Regions from separate parts of the Bradyrhizobium sp. C-145 genome, predicted to be linked through region 1. Evidence: predicted binding sites of a transcription regulator. Region 1 holds the regulator's gene; each other region holds the start of a gene.
The links. The regulator LexA, encoded in region 1, represses DNA repair genes until DNA is damaged. The targets are predictions, from matches to a motif close to TGTTCNNNNTGTGTTCNG.
Positions count from the first base shown of each region.

Region 2: rmuC (DNA recombination protein RmuC) is a predicted target of LexA. The motif match lies at 4,640-4,657, and genes of this name have one in related genera.
Region 3: LRP30_RS20805 (single-stranded DNA-binding protein) is a predicted target of LexA. The motif match lies at 3,047-3,064, and genes of this name have one in related genera.

Region 1 covers NZ_CP088150.1:4,643,038-4,650,210, reverse strand. The annotation lists partial or broken gene LRP30_RS21675 (ComEC/Rec2 family competence protein) at 1-561, shown strand, start outside; gene LRP30_RS21670 (hypothetical protein) at 701-1,135, opposite strand; gene lexA (transcriptional repressor LexA) at 1,714-2,415, opposite strand; gene glp (gephyrin-like molybdotransferase Glp) at 2,593-3,804, opposite strand; gene LRP30_RS21655 (hypothetical protein) at 4,027-4,233, opposite strand; gene LRP30_RS21650 (HAD family phosphatase) at 4,395-5,018, opposite strand; gene LRP30_RS21645 (alpha-hydroxy acid oxidase) at 5,033-6,166, opposite strand; gene LRP30_RS21640 (S41 family peptidase) at 6,486-7,173, shown strand, end outside.
Region 2 covers NZ_CP088150.1:519,065-526,237, reverse strand. The annotation lists gene dapD (2,3,4,5-tetrahydropyridine-2,6-dicarboxylate N-succinyltransferase) at 1-680, shown strand, start outside; gene dapE (succinyl-diaminopimelate desuccinylase) at 691-1,869, shown strand; gene truA (tRNA pseudouridine(38-40) synthase TruA) at 2,006-2,743, opposite strand; gene fmt (methionyl-tRNA formyltransferase) at 2,862-3,797, opposite strand; gene def (peptide deformylase) at 3,990-4,517, opposite strand; gene rmuC (DNA recombination protein RmuC) at 4,689-5,888, shown strand; gene LRP30_RS02320 (MFS transporter) at 6,091-7,173, shown strand, end outside.
Region 3 covers NZ_CP088150.1:4,462,273-4,469,445, forward strand. The annotation lists gene gyrA (DNA gyrase subunit A) at 1-2,038, opposite strand, end outside; gene LRP30_RS20805 (single-stranded DNA-binding protein) at 2,398-2,892, opposite strand; gene LRP30_RS20810 (outer membrane beta-barrel protein) at 3,342-4,112, shown strand; gene LRP30_RS20815 (outer membrane protein) at 4,346-5,017, shown strand; gene uvrA (excinuclease ABC subunit UvrA) at 5,304-7,173, shown strand, end outside.

The sequences.
Region 1 (7,173 bases):
ATTGCCTGGGGGCTGTCGGTGCGGCAGCCCGATATCCTGATTGCCGGAGACGACGCGAGCGTCGCGGTGCGCGGCCGCGACGGACACCTGCATGTGATCCGGACGAGCAAGGACGGCTTTCTGCTTAGGGAGTGGTTAGCTGCCGACGCTGATCCGCGCGACGCCGGGAGTAGCTCGCTGGCCGACGGCGTGTCGTGCGACGAGGCCGGCTGCGTGACGCCGCTCGCCGACGGGAGGCTGGTTGCGCTTTCCTTGCGGATCGACGCGCTGGCTGATGATTGCAGCCGCGCCGCGCTGGTAGTGACGCGGCGGCCCGCACCGCCCGATTGCGCGGCGATGGTGGTCGATCGGCAGCGTCTCACCAGCCAAGGCGCGCTGGCGTTGACGCAGCGTGGTGACGGTTTTGCGGTTCAGGCTGTGAGAGCAAGAGGCACAAGCCGCCCTTGGCTCCCGGCCGGCGCCGGCGAGGGTGATTTCGACGGAAGCCTCGCGCCGAAGGCGGCTACGGTCCGCAATCGGGACGCGACTCCGGCGGAGACCGACTTGCAGGTCGACGATTAAGGCCAGACGATTAAGAACAAATGCGAGGAGTTGGTCCGGGTCCAACCGGACTTCCGCAGAACATAAATCATACCATCTCGCCGGCCTCGGCCGGCGATGGCATTTTCAATCCTGGCCCGACCTGGTGGCCAGGAACGGCTCAGCCGATCGGCAGACGCGTGATCGTCGGCCGGCTGTCGGTATCGATCTGCGGCTTGTGCTCGCGCTCGCTGACCGGCTGCGTCACCGGCAGTTGCAGCACGGTTGCGTGCTGGCCTTCGACGAGCTGCGTCACCAGCACGTATTTGCCGTCGGGGAATTCGATCGCGTCATGATGGCGATCGGGAATGTGCGGATCGATCTTGCCGAACTTGCCGACGCGGGAGTTGATCGTGCGCGTCCAGATCCAACGATTGTCGTAACGGACGTTGTCGGCGAAGGCGAGCTCCGTTCCCGGCAGCAGGCAGACGGCCACGGTCGGGTCGGCCGCGGAAGCGAAGCCGCGCGTCGAGGTGCCGCGGAACGTTGTCGACACGATCGTCTCGCCGACTTCGGCGGGGCGCGATGCAACGGCATGCAGACTGTAGTCACACATCGGGTGCTCCTATTCGAAGATAGCAACCCGCGCCTCTTTCGGAGGCGCAAGCCTCTATCAGAGTGGAAGCACGTAACATTCTGCTTGGTTGTGGGCGAATCTGCGGCTGGCGTCAGTCGGATGCGATCACATTATCTTTCCCGAATCCAATAGGAACAAAGCTCGCTTCAGTGCATTTGGCGGATGCGAGCGTCAGCGGCCTGCGGGCGCCGACCATCCGGAATATGGCCAACTCGGCTGTGGCTGTCGCGCGACGGCACTTCGGGCGCTGCGGAATTGCTCACTCGTTGTCGCATACGCCGACTTGCGGGGATGGTGCTGCGATTGTGCTGCGAATGCTTGCGCTGCCGATGCAGCGATCAGCACAGTTGCGAAGGCGCTCAAAACGATCCTACGCATCGTTGTCTCCTCGATCTCTTGAGCCGCAAGGCGATGAGTGCTTCGGGCGGCATGCCGAGGACCTAGCGCTTGGAAAGGGGCCAGATAATCTGCCCGAGACCAGAAAGACTATCCAGCTGAAGCGGACAATCCGTCCGCTCCAATCGGAATCATCGGTATCGAATGACCACTGAGTCTTCTCAGTACTTGCGGTACAGTCCGATCAGCTTGCCCTGAATCTTCACCCGGTTCGGCGGCAGGATGCGCACCTCGTAGGCGGCGTTGGCGGGCTCGAGCGCGATCGAGGCGCCGCGGCGGCGGAAGCGCTTGAGCGTCGCTTCCTCGTCGTCGATCAGCGCCACCACGATGTCGCCGGTATCGGCGCTCTCGTTGCGCTGGATCAGCGCCATGTCGCCGTCGAGGATGCCGGCCTCGACCATCGAATCGCCGCGCACTTCGAGCGCATAGTGTTCGCCCGAGCCCAGCATGTCGGGCGGCACGCTGATGGTGTGACTGCGGGTCTGCAACGCTTCGATCGGCGTACCGGCTGCGATGCGACCCATCACCGGCACCGCAACGGGACGCTCGCCCTCGTCGGCGGGTGGGCTGGAGCTCGCGCGCACCTTGCCGAGATTGCCCTCGATGACGCTTGGCGTGAAGCCGCGGCGGTTGCCGGCGGCGGCCTGGAGCTCAGGCAGCTTGATCACCTCGATGGCGCGAGCGCGGTTGGGCAGGCGGCGGATGAAGCCGCGCTCCTCCAGCGCGGTGATCAGGCGATGGATGCCCGATTTCGAGCGCAGGTCGAGCGCATCCTTCATCTCGTCGAAGGAGGGCGGCACGCCGCTTTCCTTCAGACGTTCGCTGATGAACCGCAGAAGCTCGTATTGTTTGCGCGTTAACATCTCGACCAAAGTCCCCCGGTTGATGTCGTTCGATTCCGAGACGCTGAATTGGAGCGGCGAACCGCTACCTCCTCGAAACAAATCATGAACGGACACTATATGTTCGATATGTGTTCCGCAACTGCTTAATTTTGCGTGAACGCGACAAAGTTCGCGGAACGCGTGTGGTGGATGCGCTCAGACGGGCAGGCGCAGCACCTCGCAAGGCGAGCCGGCTCCGGCCTTCGGCGCGAACGGCGCGCGCACGAGAAGTGCCTGTGCCGCAGCGAGATTCGCAAGCAGCGAGGAATCCTGGTGATGGACGGGAACGGCCACCAGCGTGCCGTCGTCGCGCTGTTCCAGACGTGCGCGAAGATAATCCGCGCGCATATCGTTTGCGCCCACATCGCGGCCGAGCACGGCGCGCTCATGGCGGTGATGAATCACGGATCGACCCGACACCGCACGAATCAGCGGGACCATGAACAGGAAGGCGCACACATAGGAGGAGACGGGATTACCCGGCAGGCCGATCACGCGCATCGCGCCGAGCCGCCCATGCATCATCGGCTTGCCCGGGCGCATCGCAATCTTCCAGAACGCCATCGAGATACCTTCGTCCCTCAGCGCCTGCTGGACCAGATCGTGGTCGCCGACCGATGCGCCGCCGGTCGTGACCAGGATGTCGGCGCCGCTCTCGCGGGCGCGGCGGATGCCGGCGGTGGTGGCCTCCAGCGTGTCGGCGGCAATGCCAAGGTCGATGGTGTCGGCCCCCTCGCTGCGGGCGAGCGCGTGCAGGGCATAGCCGTTGGAATAGACGATCTGGCCGCGGCCGGGCGAGGCGCCTGGCATCACCAGTTCGTCGCCGGTGGCGAGGATCGCGACCTTCGGGCGGCGGCAGACGGCAAGCTGCGGGTGATTCATGGCGGCGGCGAGCGCGAGGTCGCGCTCGGTGAGACGGGTTCCCTTGCGCAGGAGCGCGTCGCCTTCGGCGAAGTCGACGCCTGCGGGGCGGATGTGCCGACCGGGAATCGCGGCTTCCTTGATCGTGATGCGCTTGCCGTCCGCGACCGTATCCTCCTGGATCACGACCGCGTCGGCTCCGTTGGGAACGACGCCGCCGGTGAAGATCCGCACGGCTTCGCCGGCGCCGACCGTTCCCGCGAACGGACGACCCGCCGCCACCTCGCCAATCACCGTCAGTCGGGAATCGATCGCCCCCGCGTCGGCCGCGCGCACGGCATAACCATCCATCGCGGACATTGCTTCCGGCGGCTGCGTGCGCAGCGCCGCCACGTCGCGGGCGAGCACACGGTGGAAGGCTACGTCGAGAGCAACCATTTCCTCGGTCAGAGGCTCCGCGCCGGCAAGCACGGCGGCAAGCGCATCGGAAACCGGCATGAGAGCCACGGCGAAAACTCCTGCTCGCGGACGAATTGGCAGGAAGCCTTCTAGCCGAGCGCGAGCGCAGAGGCAAAAGAGCAGCCGAGCGGGATGATCATCCCGACGACGCATTCGCAGGCAACGAGGGCGACGTCAGGCCCGGCGGGACATGATCTCCAGGACGAGGCAGATTGGTACCAGAGTGGCCATGGCTAGGACGAGAATGACCAGAGCCACGGCCAGCATCGATCAACTCTGCGTCTGTTCGCCCGAACTGACGCTAGGTGTCACGTCCGGAGCTTTGGGGCCCTGATCCTTATCCGGCAGCGGATCGGCCTGAGATTTCAGGTCGGCGGCCTTGCTGATGAGCTTGGCGGAGAGGCGCGAATCCGAGGTGGTTCTGGCGAATTCGAGCAGCAGAGAAGCTTGCTTTGTGAGGTAGGCTTTGCCCAGCACGAGAATAAGTCCGATGTAGAAGTCCCAACGGACTCATAGAGTCCGGAGGAAGTATTTCCGTTCCCGGAACTTTGTACAAAAATGCGCAAGGTGATTTGGTTCCGCATCCCAAGCAGATTTGGTCCTCGGAACCCAACCAGATCCGGCCGGGGCGTCGGCAGTCAAATTCCCAACGCTCGCAAGGCGTTGCCGACATCACCGGGCGAGGTGACATGCACCGCCGTCAATCCGCGCGCCCGCGCCCCTTCGACGTTCTCGGCAAGGTCGTCGAAGAACACGATTCGGCTGGCCGGCACGCCGATCGACGTCACGACATGGTCGAACGCCTCTGCATCCGGTTTGCGCAGGCCGATGCTGGACGACAAATAGAGCTCGCGGAAATGGCCGAGCACACCGGCATATTCCTTCGAGAAATAGTCGACATGCGGCCGGTTGGTATTGGAGAAGACATAGAGCGGCATCTGCTTGGCAGCGCGCGGCAAGAGCTCGGCGATATCGGGCATCTCGCCGGCGAAGATCGCGTTCCATCCCTCCAGAAACTGCGCATCGGAAATGTCGATCCCGAGCGATGAACGCAGCGATTGGAAATAATCCTCGTCGCTGATCTTGCCGACCTCGTGCAGCCGGTAGGCCTCGTCACGCACATAGCGCGCAACGATGGCCTCGGGCGGGCAGCCGGCATGTCCCGCCCAGCAGGCGATCGCCTTGGAGAAGTCGATATCGAGCACCACGCGTCCGAGGTCGAACAGGAGCGCATCGGCGCTGCCGGGAGAGAGCGAGGTCATCGTGTCCTTTCACTTCAGTATCGATAGGGATCGTGGTCGAACAGCGGGAACGCGCTGAACACGCTCGGCGCATTCGTTGCAGTCGCCTGATGCAGGCAGGACTTGTCGACCTCGGCGAACGAGGTGGCACCCAAGAGGCCGAGGCAGCGCAGCACTTCGTCCTCCAGCAGTTCCAGCATCCGCATCACGCCGGCTTCGCCGGCCGCCGCCAGCGCCCAGCATTGCAGCCGGCCGATGCCGACGATGTCGGCGCCCGCCGCGATCGCCTTGACGATGTCGGTGCCGCGGCAGAAGCCGCCATCGACCATGATCTTGGCGCGGCCCTTCACGGCCTCGACGATTTCAGGCAGCACATGCATGGCGCCGCGGCCGTGATCGAGCTGACGGCCGCCATGGTTGGAGACGTAGATCCACTCGACACCATGATCGATCGCGATCTGTGCGTCCTCGGCCGTGGCAATGCCCTTCAGGATCAGCGGGATCCTGAATTTGTCCTTGATCATCTTCACGGTCCGCCACTCCAGGCCCTTCTGGAAATCGCCGCCGGTGGCGCGCAGGCGGCTTTCGCGAACGTAGCGCTTGGCGATGTCACGTTCGCGACGGCTGTAATGGGCGGTGTCGACGGTCAGGCAGAATGCGGCATAGCCGTTCTTTTCGGAGCGGCTGACGACATCCGCGACGAAGGCATCGTCGCCGCGGACATAGAGCTGATAGAGCCGCAGCGCGTCGGGCGCGGCCTCGGCAGTCTTTTCCAGGCCGGGCTCGGACACGGAGCTCAACATGTGCGCCGCACCGAAGGTGCCGGCGGCGCGGGCTACGCTTGCCGCACCATCGGGATCGAAGATTTCGAGCGCACCGACCGGGGCGAGCACCACCGGCAGCCGCATCCTGCGGCCGAGTTGCTCGACCGAGCCGTCGACTTTGCGAACATCGCGCAGCACGCGGGGGCGGAAGGCGATCTCGTCCAGCGCCATCCGGTTCCGGCGCATCGTGGTCTCGGTCTCGGCAGCGCCGACGATGTAGTCCCAGGCATTCTGGTTGAGATTGGCGCGCGCTTTCCGGATGAATTCGTGCAGGTTCTGGAACGGCTCGTTGCTGGCGCCGAGTTCGACGTTCCTTTCCGGCCGGATGCGGGGCGCGTCGTTCATTGTTGTCCTCCCGAGAATTTGAAGTCTTATCGCCATCGCCTATCGCGTCCGGCCCTCCAAAACCATCCTAAAATCGCATAGCTGCGAGGCGTGGGCGGCCGACCGATGTCCGCTTTGCACAAAGTGGTTTCGGAACGTTGCCAAAAGTTTAAGCCGCGGCGAAGGGATTTCTTCGCCGTACCGCCGGCACGGCAGGCCGGCCTTGAAGAAACCAGAATGGTGTTGTGAGACGTGACTTGGATCGCCATTTGCTTGGCGGCTTCCAAGCCCGAGAGACAAGCCCCTCAAGAGAACCGCTAAGCAAAAGGCCAGTCAATCCATGCGGAAAAACCTGCTGTTCCCCCTGGGCGCGCTCACGGGAGCGTGTCTGACCCTTCTGGTAGCCAGTCCCCACGGCGGCGTGTGGGCGGCACGGGCGGCGGCGAGCGCGGATGATGCCTATTCCCAGCTCAACTTGTTTGGCGCGGTGTTCGAGCGGGTCAAGGCGAACTATGTCGAGAAGCCCGACAATGCCAAGCTGATCGAAGGCGCGGTTACGGGCATGGTGACCTCGCTCGATCCGCATTCGCGCTACATGAACGCCAAGGCCTGGACCGAGATGCAGGAGACTACCTCCGGCGAGTTCGGCGGGCTCGGCATCGAGGTCACGATGGAGGATGGCCTCGTCAAGGTCGTCTCGCCGATCGACGATACACCGGCCTCGAAGGCCGGCATCATGTCCGGCGACCTCATCAGCAAGATCGACGGCGAGGCCGTGCAGGGCATGACGCTCGAGCAGGCCGTCAACAAGATGAAGGGCCCGGTCGACACCAAGACCAAGCTCACCATCGTGCGTAAGGGGGCCGACGCGCCGCTCGACGTCGCGATCACCCGCGAGATCATCCATGTACGCCCGGTGCGCTTCCACGTCGAGAACGGCGACATCGGCTATATCCGCATCACCTCGTTCAACGAGCAGACCACCGACGGCCTGAAGAAGGCGATCGCGTCGATCTCCAAACAGGTCC
Region 2 (7,173 bases), 4.1 Mb from region 1:
AGGTCAATCAATGGCTGAAGAAGGCCGTGCTGCTGTCCTTCCGCCTCAACGACATGGGCGTCATTCCCGGCGGATCGGGCAAGGCGACCTGGTGGGACAAGGTGCCCTCGAAGTTTGAAGGCTGGGGCGAGAACCGTTTTCGCGATGCCGGTTTCCGTGCCGTCCCCGGCTCCATCGTGCGCCGCTCGGCCTTCATTGCCAAGAACGTCGTGCTGATGCCGTCCTTCGTCAATCTCGGCGCCTATGTCGATGAGAGCACCATGGTCGACACCTGGGCCACCGTCGGCTCCTGCGCCCAGATCGGCAAGCGCGTGCATATCTCCGGCGGCGCCGGCATCGGCGGCGTGCTCGAGCCGCTCCAGGCCGAGCCCGTGATCATCGAGGACGACTGCTTCATCGGCGCGCGCAGCGAGGTCGCCGAAGGCGTGATCGTGCGCAAGGGCGCGGTGCTGGCGATGGGCGTGTTCCTGGGCGCCTCGACCAAGATCGTCGATCGCGAGACCGGCGAAATCTTCATGGGCGAAGTGCCTGAATATTCGGTCGTGGTGCCCGGCGCCCTGCCCGGCAAGTCGATGAAGAACGGCCAGCCCGGCCCAAGCACCGCCTGCGCCGTCATCGTCAAGCGCGTCGACGAGCGCACGCGGTCCAAGACCAGCATCAACGAGCTGCTGCGAGATTGATCGGACGCGCATGACCGATGCTCTCTCCATTGCCCGCGATCTCATCCGCTGCCCCTCGGTAACCCCGGCCGATGCCGGTGCACTCGGGGTGCTTGAAAAAGCCCTCAGCGCCGCCGGCTTCATTTGCCACCGCGTGACGTTCAGCGAACCCGGCACCGCCGACGTCGACAATCTCTATGCGCGGATCGGCAGCGAGGGACCGCACATCACCTTTGCCGGCCACACCGACGTGGTGCCGCCGGGCGACGAGAGCGCCTGGAGCGTCGGCGCATTCTCGGGCGAGGTGAAGGACGGTTTCCTGCACGGCCGCGGCGCGGTCGATATGAAGGGCGGCATCGCTTGCTCGATCGCCGCGGTGCTGGAGCATCTCGCCGCCAATGGCGGCAAGCCGCGCGCCGACGGCCAAAAATCGGGCTCGGGTTCAATCTCCTTCCTGATCACCGGCGATGAGGAGGACGTCTCCATCAATGGCACCATCAAGCTGCTGAAATGGGCCGCCGAGCGCGGCGAAAAGTTCGACCATTGCGTGCTGGGCGAGCCCTCCAACGTCGAGACGCTCGGCGACACCATCAAGGTCGGCCGCCGCGGCTCACAATCGGGCACGCTCTATGTCGACGGCGTGCAGGGCCATGTCGCCTATCCACATCGCGCCTCCAACCCGGTGCCTGATATCGCGCGACTGATCGTGGCGATCTCCGACGAGCCGCTCGACCATGGCAGCGCCCAGTTCCAGGCTTCCAACCTCGAGTTCACCTCGGTCGACGTCGGCAACAAGGCCAGCAACGTCATCCCCGGCGAGGCCCGCGCGAAATTCAACATCCGCTACAACGACAACCACACCCAGGCGAGCCTGCGCGAATTGGTCGAGACGCGCCTCGCCAAAGCCTGCGGCAACCGCATCCGCGCCCGCATCGTCTGGGAGCCCTCGAACTCCAACGTGTTCGTGACCAAGCCCGGGCCGTTCACCGATCTCGCGGTCTCCGCGATCGAGGAGGTGACCGGCCGCAAGCCGGAGCTGTCGACGAGCGGTGGAACTTCGGATGCTCGCTTCATCTCGAGCTACTGCCCGGTGATCGAGTTCGGCCTGGTCGGGCAGACCATGCACCAGATCGACGAGCGCGTGCCGGTGACGGATCTGGAGAAGCTGACGCAGGTGTATCGGGGGATTTTGGCGCGGTATTTTGGGTGAGGCGCTAATTCTCGCCAAACCCTCTACCGTCATGCCCGGGCTTGTCCCGGGCATCCACGTTCGTCGGCGCGTCGGACAAGAAAGGTCGTGGATGGCCGGGACAAGCCCGGCCATGACGCCAGTGGCGGCATCAGAGTCAATAATCCACCTTCACCAGATACAACCCCTCCGGCGGGGCGACGATGCCGCAGGCGGCGCGATTGCGGGCAGCTAAGGCTGCGGAGAGATCGTCCGCGGTCCAGCGGCCCTCGCCGACCCAGACCAGCGAGCCCACCATCGAGCGCACCTGGCTGTGCAGGAACGAGCGCGCCGAGGTGAGAATCGTGATCTCGCGGCCATCGCGCGCGACGTCGAGCTGGTCGAGCGTCTTCTCCGGCGACTTGGCCTGGCACTCGGTGTCGCGGAATGTGGTGAAATCGTGCTTGCCGAGCAGGCGTTGTGCCGCCGCATGCATCGCGTCGGCGTCGAGCCGGCGCGGCACGCGCCAGGCGTGGCCGACGTCGAGAGTGAGATTGGCGCGGGTGTTGACGATGCGGTAGCGGTAATGGCGCTTGATGGCCGAGAAGCGCGCCTCGAAGGTCTCGGGGACGATCTCGGCCTCGAGCACCGCGACCGGATGCGGGCGCAGATGCGCATTGAGCCCGTCGCGAAAACGATCCGGCGCAAATTGCTTCGCGATGTCGACATGCGCGACTTGGCCGAGCGCGTGCACGCCGGCATCGGTGCGGCCGGCCCCATGCACCCGCGCATCCGCGCCGGTCATCGCCTTGACGGCAGCTTCCAGCGCGCCCTGCACCGAGGGCAGCGTCTCCTGCACCTGCCAGCCGCAGAACGGCGCGCCGTCATATTCGATGGTGAGCTTGTAGCGGGGCATCTCAATCCGGGTGGTGTCATCATCCGCGAAGGCGGATGATCCAGTACTCTGAGACAGCTCCGTTCGACCGAGACGCCTCGGCGTACTGGATACCCCGCTTTCGCGGAGTATGACAGCGTCAGCTGAACTTCGATCCCGCCTTCAGCGGCACGCCCCGCAAAAAGTCAGCGGCCTGCATCCGGGCCTTGCCTTCGCGCTGGATCTCGATGATGCGGATGGCACCCTCGCCGCAGGCGATGGTGAGGTGGTCGTCGAGCACCTCGCCGGGCGCAGCTGAGCCGTTCGCCAATTCACATCGCAGGATTTTGACGCGCGCATTCTCGCTGACGTCCGCGAGCTCGGCCCAGGCACCGGGGAACGGCGACAGGCCGTGGATGTGGCGCAGTACCGCGCGTGCAGGTTTCGTCCAGTCGATCCGCGCCTCGGCCTTGTCGATCTTGGCGGCATAGGTGACGCCGTCCTCGCTCTGCTTTTTGAGCTGAAGCCCGCCGCGTCCGAGCGCGGCCATGGCGCGGACCATCAAATCGGCACCGAGCCGGGAGAGGCGATCGTGCAGATCGGCCGCGGTCATGCTGTCCGTGATCGCGAGCCGTTCGGCCATGGCGACGTCGCCGGTGTCGAGGCCGACATCCATCTTCATCACCATCACGCCGCTCTCGGCATCGCCTGCCATGATGGCGCGATTGATCGGCGCGGCGCCGCGCCAGCGCGGCAACAGCGAAGCGTGCAGATTGTAGCAGCCGAGTTTTGGTGCATCGAGGATGGCCTGCGGCAGGATCATGCCGTAGGCGACGACGACCGCGGCATCGGCATCGAAGGCGCGAAATTCGTCGAGCGCTTCCGGCGTCTTCAACGTCTTCGGCGTCAGCACGGGAACGCCGAGTTTTCGCGCAGCTTCCTCGACCGGCGTGGGCTGCAATTGCAGGCCGCGGCGCCCGCCGGGCTTCGGCGCGCGGGTGTAGACGGCCGCGATCTCGTGGCCATGCGCGACCAGCTCGAGCAGCGTCGGCACGGAGAAATCGGGCGTGCCCATGAAGATCAGGCGGAGGGGCATGGGACGAGACAATCCTCGGAAAGGAACAGAGTACTCGTCATGGCCGGGCTTGTCCCGGCCATCCACGTTCTTTCTCACTCGACGGACGAAGAACGCGGATGTCCGGCACGTTAGCTTGAAGACGCGCTTCGCGCTTTTGGGCTTGAAGACGCGCTTCGCGCTTTTGGCCGGGCATGACGGCGGAGGACGTGGTTACTCCCCCGCGCGCTTGGCGGCTTTCTCGAACTTCTTCATCACGCGGTCGCGCTTGAGCTTCGACAGATAGTCGACGAACAACACGCCGTTGAGATGATCGATCTCGTGCTGGATGCAGGTGGCATAGAGGCCTTCGGCATCCTCCTCGTGCACCTTGCCGTCGAGGTCGGTGAAGCGCACGCGCACCTTCGCGGGACGCTCGACCTCCTCGTAATATTCGGGGATCGACAGGCAGCCTTCCTCGTACACCGAAAGTTCCTCCGAAGAGGAGAGAATCTCCGGGTTGATGAAGACACGCGGCTCGTGCTTGGTCTCGCCGTTCTCGTCGCGCTTGGCGAGGTCCATGGTGATCAGCCGCAGCGGCTGCGCGACCTGGATCGCCGCGAGGCCGATGCCGGGCGCGTCATACATGGTCTCGAACATGTCGTCGGCAAGCTTGCGGATCTCCGGCGTGACCTTCTCGATCGGCTTGGAGATCAGACGCAGCTGCTTGTCGGGCAGGATGATGATTTCTCTGAGGGCCATGGCGGCGATTTAAGCTGCGCGCCGGATGCGGTCAATCCGGCCAGGAACTTCGTTAACCCTCCGCTAACCATAAAACTTCAGCTTTCGTTAACCATAAAAATTAGTGGGTCGTTAACCACCGACGTTCCCTCTTCGTTCGCGCATTCCGGCGAATCGGGTAGAAGGGGACGCATGAACGAGATCATTGTCATGCTGGGCGACTGGCCGGTGCGCACGATCGATGCGCTGATCGGCTTCGGCGCCCTTATCCTCATCCTGCTGGTAGTGATTGCCGTCGTGATCGCGCGCTCCGGGCGGCGCGGCGCGGAACTCGCGATGGCGCATGCGATCCGGGCCGACGAGCTCGAGGAGCGCCTGAGCGAGGTGCTGCGGGCCCAGAGCGAGGCCTCGGGCCGGGTCGACGCCATGACCCAGGCGCTGGCCGGCCGCCAGGCCGAGATGGCGCGGGCGGTCAACGAGCGGCTGGATTCGGTGACGCATCGCGTCGGCCAGTCCATGGAACATTCGACCCGCAACACCATGGAGAGCCTGCGCGCGCTGCATGAGCGGCTCGGCATCATCGACAGTGCGCACAAGAACCTCACCGACCTCACCACGCAGGTGACGACCCTGCGCGACGTGCTCGCCAACAAGCAGTCGCGCGGGGCCTTCGGCCAGGCGCGAATGGAAGCAATCGTCCAGGACGGATTGCCCAAGGGCTCGTACGAGTTCCAGTTCACGCTCTCGACCGGCAAGCGGCCCGATTGCGTCGTGTTCCTGCCGGACCAGCGCCCGCTCTGCATCGATGCGAAATTTCCGCTGGAGGCGATGACCGCGCTGCACGACGCCCGCAGCGACGAGGAGCGGCGCTTCGCCACGCAGCGGCTGCGCGGCGACGTGATGAAGCACGTCAGCGACATCGCCGAAAAATATCTCGTCACCGGCGAGACCCAGGAGATGGCGCTGATGTTCGTGCCGTCGGAATCGGTCTACGCCGAGATCCATGACGGCTTCGACGACGTGATCCAGAAGGCCTATCGCGCCCGCGTCGTGCTGGTGTCACCCTCGTTGCTGATGCTCGCGATCCAAGTCATGCAGCAGATCATGAAGGACGCGCGCATGCGCGATGCCGCCGACCAGATCCGCACCGAGGTGATCAAGCTGGGCGACGATTTGGGCCGCCTGCGCGACCGCGTGCTGAAGCTGCAAAAGCATTTTGCCGACGTCAACGAGGACGTGCGGCAGGTGCTGATCTCCGCCGACAAGATCGAGAAGCGCGCCGGGCGAATCGAGGAGCTCGATTTCAGCAAGGCGGATGCGCCCGAAGGCCCACATTTGGTGGCCACCGGTGCGCCGGAGCTGTTTCCGAGGAAGCTCCAGGCGGGGGAGTGACGTCTTCACCTCTCCCCGCTTGCGGGGAGAGGTCGGATTGCCACCGGCGATGCGAAGCATCGTCCGGCGCAATCCGGGTGAGGGATACAGGTCCCTCGACGAGTTCAAATGTGGCGAGAGGCCCCTCACCCCAACCCTCTCCCCGTAAGAACGGGGGAGAGGGAGAAGAGGCAGCGCCCCCAGAATCTGCTAACACCACCCCATGACCGCACCCGACGCGACCTCCTCCGCTGGCGCCACCGCTGCCTCCTGGCGTGACAGCCTTGCCGTGTACCTGCAACCGCGGGTGCTGATAGTGCTGTTCCTCGGCTTCTCCTCAGGCCTGCCGCTGGCGCTGTCGGGCTCGACGCTGCTGGTGTGGATGCGGGAGGTCGGGGTCGATCTCAAGACCATCGGGCTGTTTGCGCTGGTCGGCACGCCCTACACGCTGAAATTTTTGTGGGCGCCGCTGGTGGATGCGATCCATGTGCCGCTGTTCACCCGCGTCTTCGGGCGGCGGCGTGGCTGGCTCTTGTTCTCGCAGCTGCTGCTGATCATCGCCATCCTGCTGCTGGCGATGACCGATCCTGCGCGCTCGCCGTTCTACGTCGCGCTCGGCGCGCTGCTGGTCGCGACCACGTCCTCGACCCAGGACATCGTGGTCGATGCCTTCCGGGTCGAGAGCCTGCCGGAGAGCGAGCAGGCGGCCGGAATGGCCGCTTATGTCGCGGCTTATCGTATCGGCATGCTGGTGTCGACCGCGGGCGCGCTGTTCATCGTCTCCGGCTTCGAGGGCACCGGCATTACACGCCACTCGGCCTGGATGTGGGGCTATGTGGTGATGGCGGCGATGGTGCTGATCGGGACGTTCACGGCGCTCGTCGCAACCGAGCCTGAGCAATCGACAAAGGCGGAAGCGGCGACGCACGCAGAGCCGGCCTTCGCTCGCGTCGTTCAGGCCGCGATCGGCGCCTTCGCCGAATTCCTCTCCCGCAAGGACGCGCTCGCCGCGCTGGCTTTCGTGGTGCTGTTCAAGTTCACCGATGCCTTCTCCGGCACGATGACGGCGCCGTTCGTAATCGACCTCGGCTTCTCTCGCAACGACTATGCGGCGATCGTGAAGGGCGTCGGGCTCGCCGCGACGCTGATCGGCGGCTTTGCCGGCGGTTTTGTCGCGCGGCGTTATTCGCTGGCGACCAGCCTCTGGATCGGCGGCGTGGTGCAGGCGCTCGCCAATCTTTCGTTCTCCTGGCTGGCGTTCGTCGGCACCAGCCAATGGGCGCTCGCCTTCGCCATCACGGCCGAG
Region 3 (7,173 bases), 180 kb from region 1:
GCTTCATCGCGATGATGCCGGAACGGCGGACGTCGACGAAGTCGGACAGCTTGTTGCGCCGCACGTTACCGCCTGTCGTGGCGAACATCACGTCGAGGTTGCCCCAGGTCGATTCATCCTCGGGCAGCGGCATGATGGTGGTGATGCGCTCGCCCTGCTCCAGCGGCAGGATGTTGATCAGCGCCTTGCCGCGCGCGTTCGGCGCAGCCATCGGCAAGCGCCAGACCTTTTCCTTGTAGACCTGGCCGCGCGAGGAGAAGAACAGCACCGGCGTGTGCGTGGAGGCCACGAACAGGCGGCTGACGAAATCCTCGTCGCGCGTCTGCATGCCGGCGCGGCCCTTGCCGCCGCGGCGCTGCGCCCGGTAGGCCGACAGCGGCACGCGCTTGACGTAGCCGGCGTGGGAGACGGTGACGACCATATCCTCGCGCTGGATCAGGTCCTCGTCCTCGACCTCGCCTTCCTGCTCCATGATCACGGTGCGGCGCGGCGTGGCGAACTCGGCCTTCACCTCGGCGAGCTCGGTCTTGATAATCTCGAGAATGCGGGCGCGCGAGCGCAGGATATCGAGATAGTCGCCGATCTCGCCGGCGAGTTTTGACAGCTCGTCGCCGATCTCGTCGCGGCCGAGTGCAGTGAGACGTGCCAGGCGCAGTTCCAGGATGGCCTTGGCCTGATCCAGCGACAGGCGGATGGTGCCGTCCGCGTTGATGCGGTGGCGCGGATCGTCGATCAGCGTGATGATGTCCTCGACGTCGCGCGCCGGCCAGTCGCGCGTCATCAGGGTGTCGCGCGCAGCCGCCGGCGTCGGCGAAGTGCGGATCACCTTGATGATCTCGTCGATGTTGGCGACCGCGATGGCGAGGCCGACCTGCTCATGCGCGCGCTCGCGCGCCTTGCGCAGCTTGTACTTGGTCCGGCGCGTGACGACCTGCTCGCGGAAGCCGACGAAGATCGTCAGCATATCCTTCAGATTCATCGTCTGCGGACGGCCGGAATCGAGCGCGACGGCGTTGACGCCGAAGCTCGTCTGCAGCGGCGTGAACTTGTAGAGCTGATTCAGCACCACGTCGGGCACGGCATCGCGCTTGAGCTCGACGACGACGCGATAGCCCTCGCGGTCGGACTCGTCACGCAGATCGGAGATGCCCTCGATCTTCTTTTCCTTGTAGAGTTCGGCGATGCGCTCGACCATCGTCGCCTTGTTCACCTGATACGGGATCTCGGTGATGACGATCGCCTCGCGCTCCTTGCGGATCGTCTCGAACGTGACCTTGCCGCGCATCACGATGGAGCCGCGGCCGAGATGGTAGGCGCTGCGGATGCCCTGGCGGCCCAGGATGATGCCGCCGGTCGGGAAATCCGGGCCCGGGATGATGTTGTTGAGCTCGTCGATGGTCAGCGACGGATTGTCGATCAACGCGAGGCAGGCATCGATGACCTCGCCGAGATTGTGCGGCGGGATGTTGGTGGCCATGCCGACCGCGATGCCGCCGGCGCCGTTGACCAGCAGGTTCGGGAACCGCGCCGGCAGGACCACCGGTTCCTTGGTCGAGCCGTCGTAATTGTCCTGGAAGTCGACGGTTTCGTTGTCGATGTCGTCGAGCAGCTTCAGCGCGATCTTGGTCAGGCGCGACTCGGTGTAGCGCATCGCCGCCGGCGGATCGCCGTCGACCGAGCCGAAATTGCCCTGCCCGTCCACCAGCAGTTCGCGCATCGAGAAAGGCTGCGCCATGCGCACCAGCGCGTCGTAGATCGCCTGGTCGCCATGCGGATGGTATTGGCCCATGACGTCGCCGACGATACCGGCCGACTTCTTGTGCTTCTTGTCCGGCGTGTAGCCTTCCTCGTTCATCGAGAACAGGATGCGGCGATGCACCGGCTTCAGGCCGTCGCGCGCATCGGGCAGCGCGCGCGACACGATCACGCTCATGGCGTAATCGAGATAGGACTTCTTCATCTCGTCGAGGATGGAGACGGGGCGAATGTCCGAGGGTTGCGCCGGCTGGTCGCCGGGCTTGTTGTCGTCGTCAGCCAAGGGGAAATCCGGTGAGGTTTTATCTGGGAATCATATAGCGCATCGGGGGTCGGATAACCACCCTCGCGAAGGCCCTGGCAAGCGATTTTTCCGCCTATTTTTCCAACAACTTAAGCCCTTTCGAGCACTGCTTCCGAGAGGCCCGGAATCGCCCCTCCAAAATGACCTCACGCGCCTGGAAAAGCGCGCCGCGAGCGGGCCCCGTCAGACGGTTTGCCCATGTGAAGTCCGAGCTCACGTCGAACATGAAGCGGGCCCGGAAAATCCGAGCCCGCCCCGCCGATTAGTAGAAATTGCTGACACGACACACCCTGCGCGGCCCGATCAGGTAATGCGCCTTGGCCGCGCGATCCGTGTTCTCAGAACGGGATATCGTCGTCCATGTCGCTGTTGCGACCGCCGCCGGCCGCAACAGGACGGCGCGGTGCGCTGCTGACGGGACCGGAGGAGCCGAAATCGCCGCCCGGCTCATCACCGAAGCTGGCGCCTCCTCCGCCGCCACCGCGGCCGTCGAGCATCGTCAGCGTCGAGTTGAAGCCCTGGAGCACGACCTCGGTCGAATATTTCTCGACGCCGCTCTGGTCGGTCCATTTGCGGGTCTGGAGCGCGCCCTCGATGTAAACCTTGGCGCCCTTCTTCAGGTACTGCTCGGCGACCTTGCACAGCCCTTCATTGAAGATCACGACGCGATGCCACTCGGTCTTTTCCTTGCGCTCGCCGGTATTCTTGTCGCGCCAGGTATCCGAGGTGGCGATGCTCAAATTCGCGATCGGCCGCCCGTCCTGGGTGCGGCGGATCTCGGGATCCTTGCCGAGATTTCCAACCAGAATGACCTTGTTGACGCTTCCCGCCATCGCCGCTCTCCACTCCAATGCCACTGAATTTCAAAGGCGAAAGTCCGCTCCCCGCGTTCCTCCGCCGCCCTGTTGAGGCGACCTATACGCTTACGGACGCCGCTCAGCCCATCACCCCCAGGGTTATCCCCACATATAGCATCGCCATCCGCTTCGTTCCAGATTTGTTCTTTGTGGCAATCGGGCGGACATCGGGCCGAGTCCGGTCACGATTGGCGATGAAAAAGGCAGCCTCCCGATGGAACTTTTTGGGTTCCCGAGAAACGGTAAAAACTACTTAACATTCATCAAGTTGCACTTGGTTCAATCGGTTTGCGAGTGTGGCATTTCGGAGACGGACTTTGCCCACTCCCTAGGCTACGGTTGAGTCGGACTTAGTTCATATGGGCGTCGCGCCTGATCAACCGCTTCGGGGAGTTCGAGAAGCGGACGAAACTGGGGAGACTGCAATGAATAAGCTTCTGTTTGGTGCAATCGGTGCAATCGCGTTGGGCCTGTCGGCTCCTGCAAGTGCGGCAGATCTCGCTGCGCGTCCCTACACCAAAGCTCCGCCGCCGATGGTCGCCGCCATCTACGACTGGAGCGGCTTCTACATCGGTATCAACGGCGGCGGCGGCACCAGCCACAAGTGCTGGGACTTCGTGACGCCTGTGACCGGCACTCTGGTCGGCGAAGGCTGCCACAACGCGACGGGCGGCACGGTCGGTGGCCAAGTTGGCTATCGCTGGCAGTCGGCCAATTGGGTGTTCGGCGTCGAGGGCCAGGGCAACTGGGCCGACTTTTCTGGCGACAATGTCAGCGCACTGTTCGCCCTTCGCAACCGCTCGAAGATCGACTCGTTCGGTTTGATCACCGGCCAGGTCGGCTACGCCTGGAACAACGTGCTGCTCTACGTGAAGGGCGGCGGCGCCGTTGTCGGTGATCGCTATCGGACCTACGATTTGGCGACAGGCCTCGAGTTCGACCGGGCCAACGAGACCCGTTGGGGCGGCACGGTGGGCGCGGGCATCGAGTTCGGATTCGCGCCGAACTGGTCGGTCGGCTTCGAGTACGATCACATCTTCCTCGGCAACCGCACGATCAACTTCACCGGGTCCGGCAATTTTGTCACTGCCCCGCTCGGTGTCGTCACACGCTCCGAGCGCATCAGCCAGGATGTCGATATCGGCTTGATCCGCGTGAACTACCGTTGGGGCGGTCCGCTCATCGCAAAATACTGATATCTACCTGATATCACTGAGAGATTGAAGGCCGGCCTCGCGCCGGCCTTTTGCTTGCGTGCTCTCCGGAACAATAGGTCGGCACTTGCCACGTTTTGGGGGCTGTTGTGGCTTTTCGGAGACACAACTTGCGGCTTTAGTGGTGTAAGCACGGCATTAGTTGGGCCGTTGAGTCCGCTGCCCTTCCGGCATGGAAGGCAACAACAGAAACTGGGACTGGGATTAGATTGAAGATGAAGAAGGTTTTGTTGGCTTCGGCCTGTTTGTTCGCTCTCGCTGCTCCGGCTTCGGCCGCTGATCTCGCAGCCCGCCCCTACACCAAGGCGCCGATCGCTCCGGTTGCTGTTTACAACTGGACCGGCTTCTATCTCGGTGTCGTCGGCGGCGGCGCTTGGGAAGCTACTTCGACCGACCCGAAGATGCAGGGCGGCTTCGTCGGCGGCACCGCCGGCTACAACTGGCAGACCGGCAACGTCGTGTTCGGCATCGAGGCGGATGGCGCCTGGGCTGACGTCAACGCTTCGGCGACCGCGCTTGGCATCACCGTGGCTTCCAAGACCGATGCGCTGGGCACCGTGCGTGGCCGTATCGGTTGGGCCGTCAATAACTTCCTGTTCTACGGGACCGGTGGTTACGCCTGGATCGACAACAAGATCACCCTCAGCGCGCTGGGCGTGAGCGTCTCCGACAGCAAGTGGCACTCCGGCTGGACCGTCGGTGCGGGCGTCGAAGCGTTCTTCGCTCCGCAGTGGTCGGTCAAGGGCGAGTACCTCTATCGCAGCCTCGGCAGCGAGAACTACTTCTCCAACCTCGGCACTCCGCTGGCGTCCGGCACGATCAACTTCCACACCGTGCAGGTTGGCGTGAACTATCACTTCGGCGGCCCGGTCGTCGCCAAGTACTGATCTGAAGTACTGATCTTCGCGACCGACGTCACATCGTCACGAAAGGCCGGCCTCGCGCCGGCCTTTTTGTTTGTAGGAGCCGTTCCCCGCAGTTCCGCCGCTCCTGCTGCCAGATGCCGCCAGCGCACCAACAATCCGTTGACGATTCGCACGTGCCACTGGAAATCCGCGCCCGTTCTTCCTACGTTCGCTGCCATACCCAGCGGCGCCGGTCCCGGTTCCGGGCGAAGCGCGCCTTTTGCATTGGCGCGATCGCGCGTCTTTGGATTCCTTGAGGACCACCGGGATGGACGAAGTGATCAAGGCCAAGCGCCAACTACAGAACGCGGGCTCAAGCCTGCGCGCAATTACGATCCGTGGCGCGCGCGAGCACAACCTCAAGAACATCGACGTCGAGATTCCCCGCGACAAGCTGGTGGTGTTCACGGGCCTGTCAGGCTCCGGCAAATCCTCCCTCGCCTTCGACACCATCTATGCCGAGGGCCAGCGCCGCTACGTCGAATCGCTGTCGGCCTATGCGCGGCAATTCCTGGAGATGATGCAAAAGCCTGACGTCGACCAGATCGACGGGCTATCGCCGGCCATCTCGATCGAGCAGAAGACGACCTCGAAGAACCCGCGCTCCACCGTCGGCACCGTTACCGAGATCTACGACTATATGCGCCTGCTCTGGGCCCGCGTCGGCGTGCCCTATTCACCGGCCACGGGCCTGCCGATCGAGAGCCAGACCGTCTCGCAGATGGTCGACCGCGTGCTGGCGCTGCCGGAAGGCACCCGCCTCTATCTGCTCGCTCCGGTCGTGCGCGGCCGCAAGGGCGAGTACCGCAAAGAGCTCGCCGAATGGCTCAAGAAGGGCTTTCAGCGCGTCAAGATCGACGGCAGCTTCTACGAGCTGGCGGAAGCCCCAAGCCTCGACAAGAAATTCCCGCACGACATCGACGTCGTGGTCGACCGCATCGTGGTGCGCCCCGACATCGGCCAGCGCCTCGCCGAGAGTTTTGAGACCGCGCTGAAGCTCGCCGAAGGCCTCGCCGTCGTCGAGTTCGCCGACGCACCCGCGGCTGCGCCCGCCGAGGAAAAGAAGAAGACCGCAAAAATCCACGACAAGAGCGGACCCGAGCGCATCCTGTTCTCGGAAAAGTTCGCCTGCCCGGTCTCCGGCTTCACCATCCCCGAGATCGAGCCGCGCCTGTTCTCCTTCAACAATCCCTATGGCGCCTGCCCCGCCTGCGGCGGTCTCGGCGTCGAGCAGCATGTCGATGAGGATCTCGTCATCCCCGAGAAGGATCTGACGCTGCGCAAGGGCGCGATCGCGCCCTGGGCCAAATCGTCATCGCCCTATTACGTGCAGACGCTGACCGCGCTCGGCAAGCACTACAAGTTCACACTCGACACCAAGTGGAAAGATCTGCCGAAGAAGACGCAAAACGCGATCCTCTACGGGTCCGGTGACGACGAGATCAAGTTCTCCTATGAGGACGGCGTGCGCTCCTACGACACCAAGAAGCCGTTCGAGGGTGTCATCACCAACATCAACCGCCGCTATCGCGAGACCGAAAGCGAGTGGGCCCGCGAGGAGCTGGCGAAGTACTTCCATGACGTGCCCTGCGAGGGCTGTAATGGCTTCCGCCTGAAGCCCGAGGCGCTTTGCGTCAAGGTCGGCGGCAAGCATATCGGCGAGATCTCGGAGCTGTCGGTGAAGAAGGCCGGCGAGTGGTTCGCGGGCGTGCCCGAGGCGCTGAACAAGCAGCAGAACGAGATCGCCGGCCGCATCCTGAAAGAGATTCGCGAGCGCCTCACCTTCCTGCTCGACGTCGGCCTCAACTATCTCACGCTGTCGCGCTCCTCCGGCACGCTATCCGGCGGCGAGAGCCAGCGCATCCGCCTGGCCTCGCAGATCGGCTCAGGGCTCACGGGCGTGCTCTATGTGCTCGACGAGCCCTCGATCGGCCTGCATCAGCGCGACAACGCCCGCCTGCTCGATACGCTGAAGCGGCTGCGCGACCTCGGCAACACCGTGGTCGTGGTCGAGCACGACGAGGACGCCATTCGCCTCGCCGACTACGTGCTCGACATCGGTCCCGGCGCCGGCATGCATGGCGGCAACATCGTCGCCGAAGGCACGCCCGCCGACATCATGCGCAATCCGAAATCGC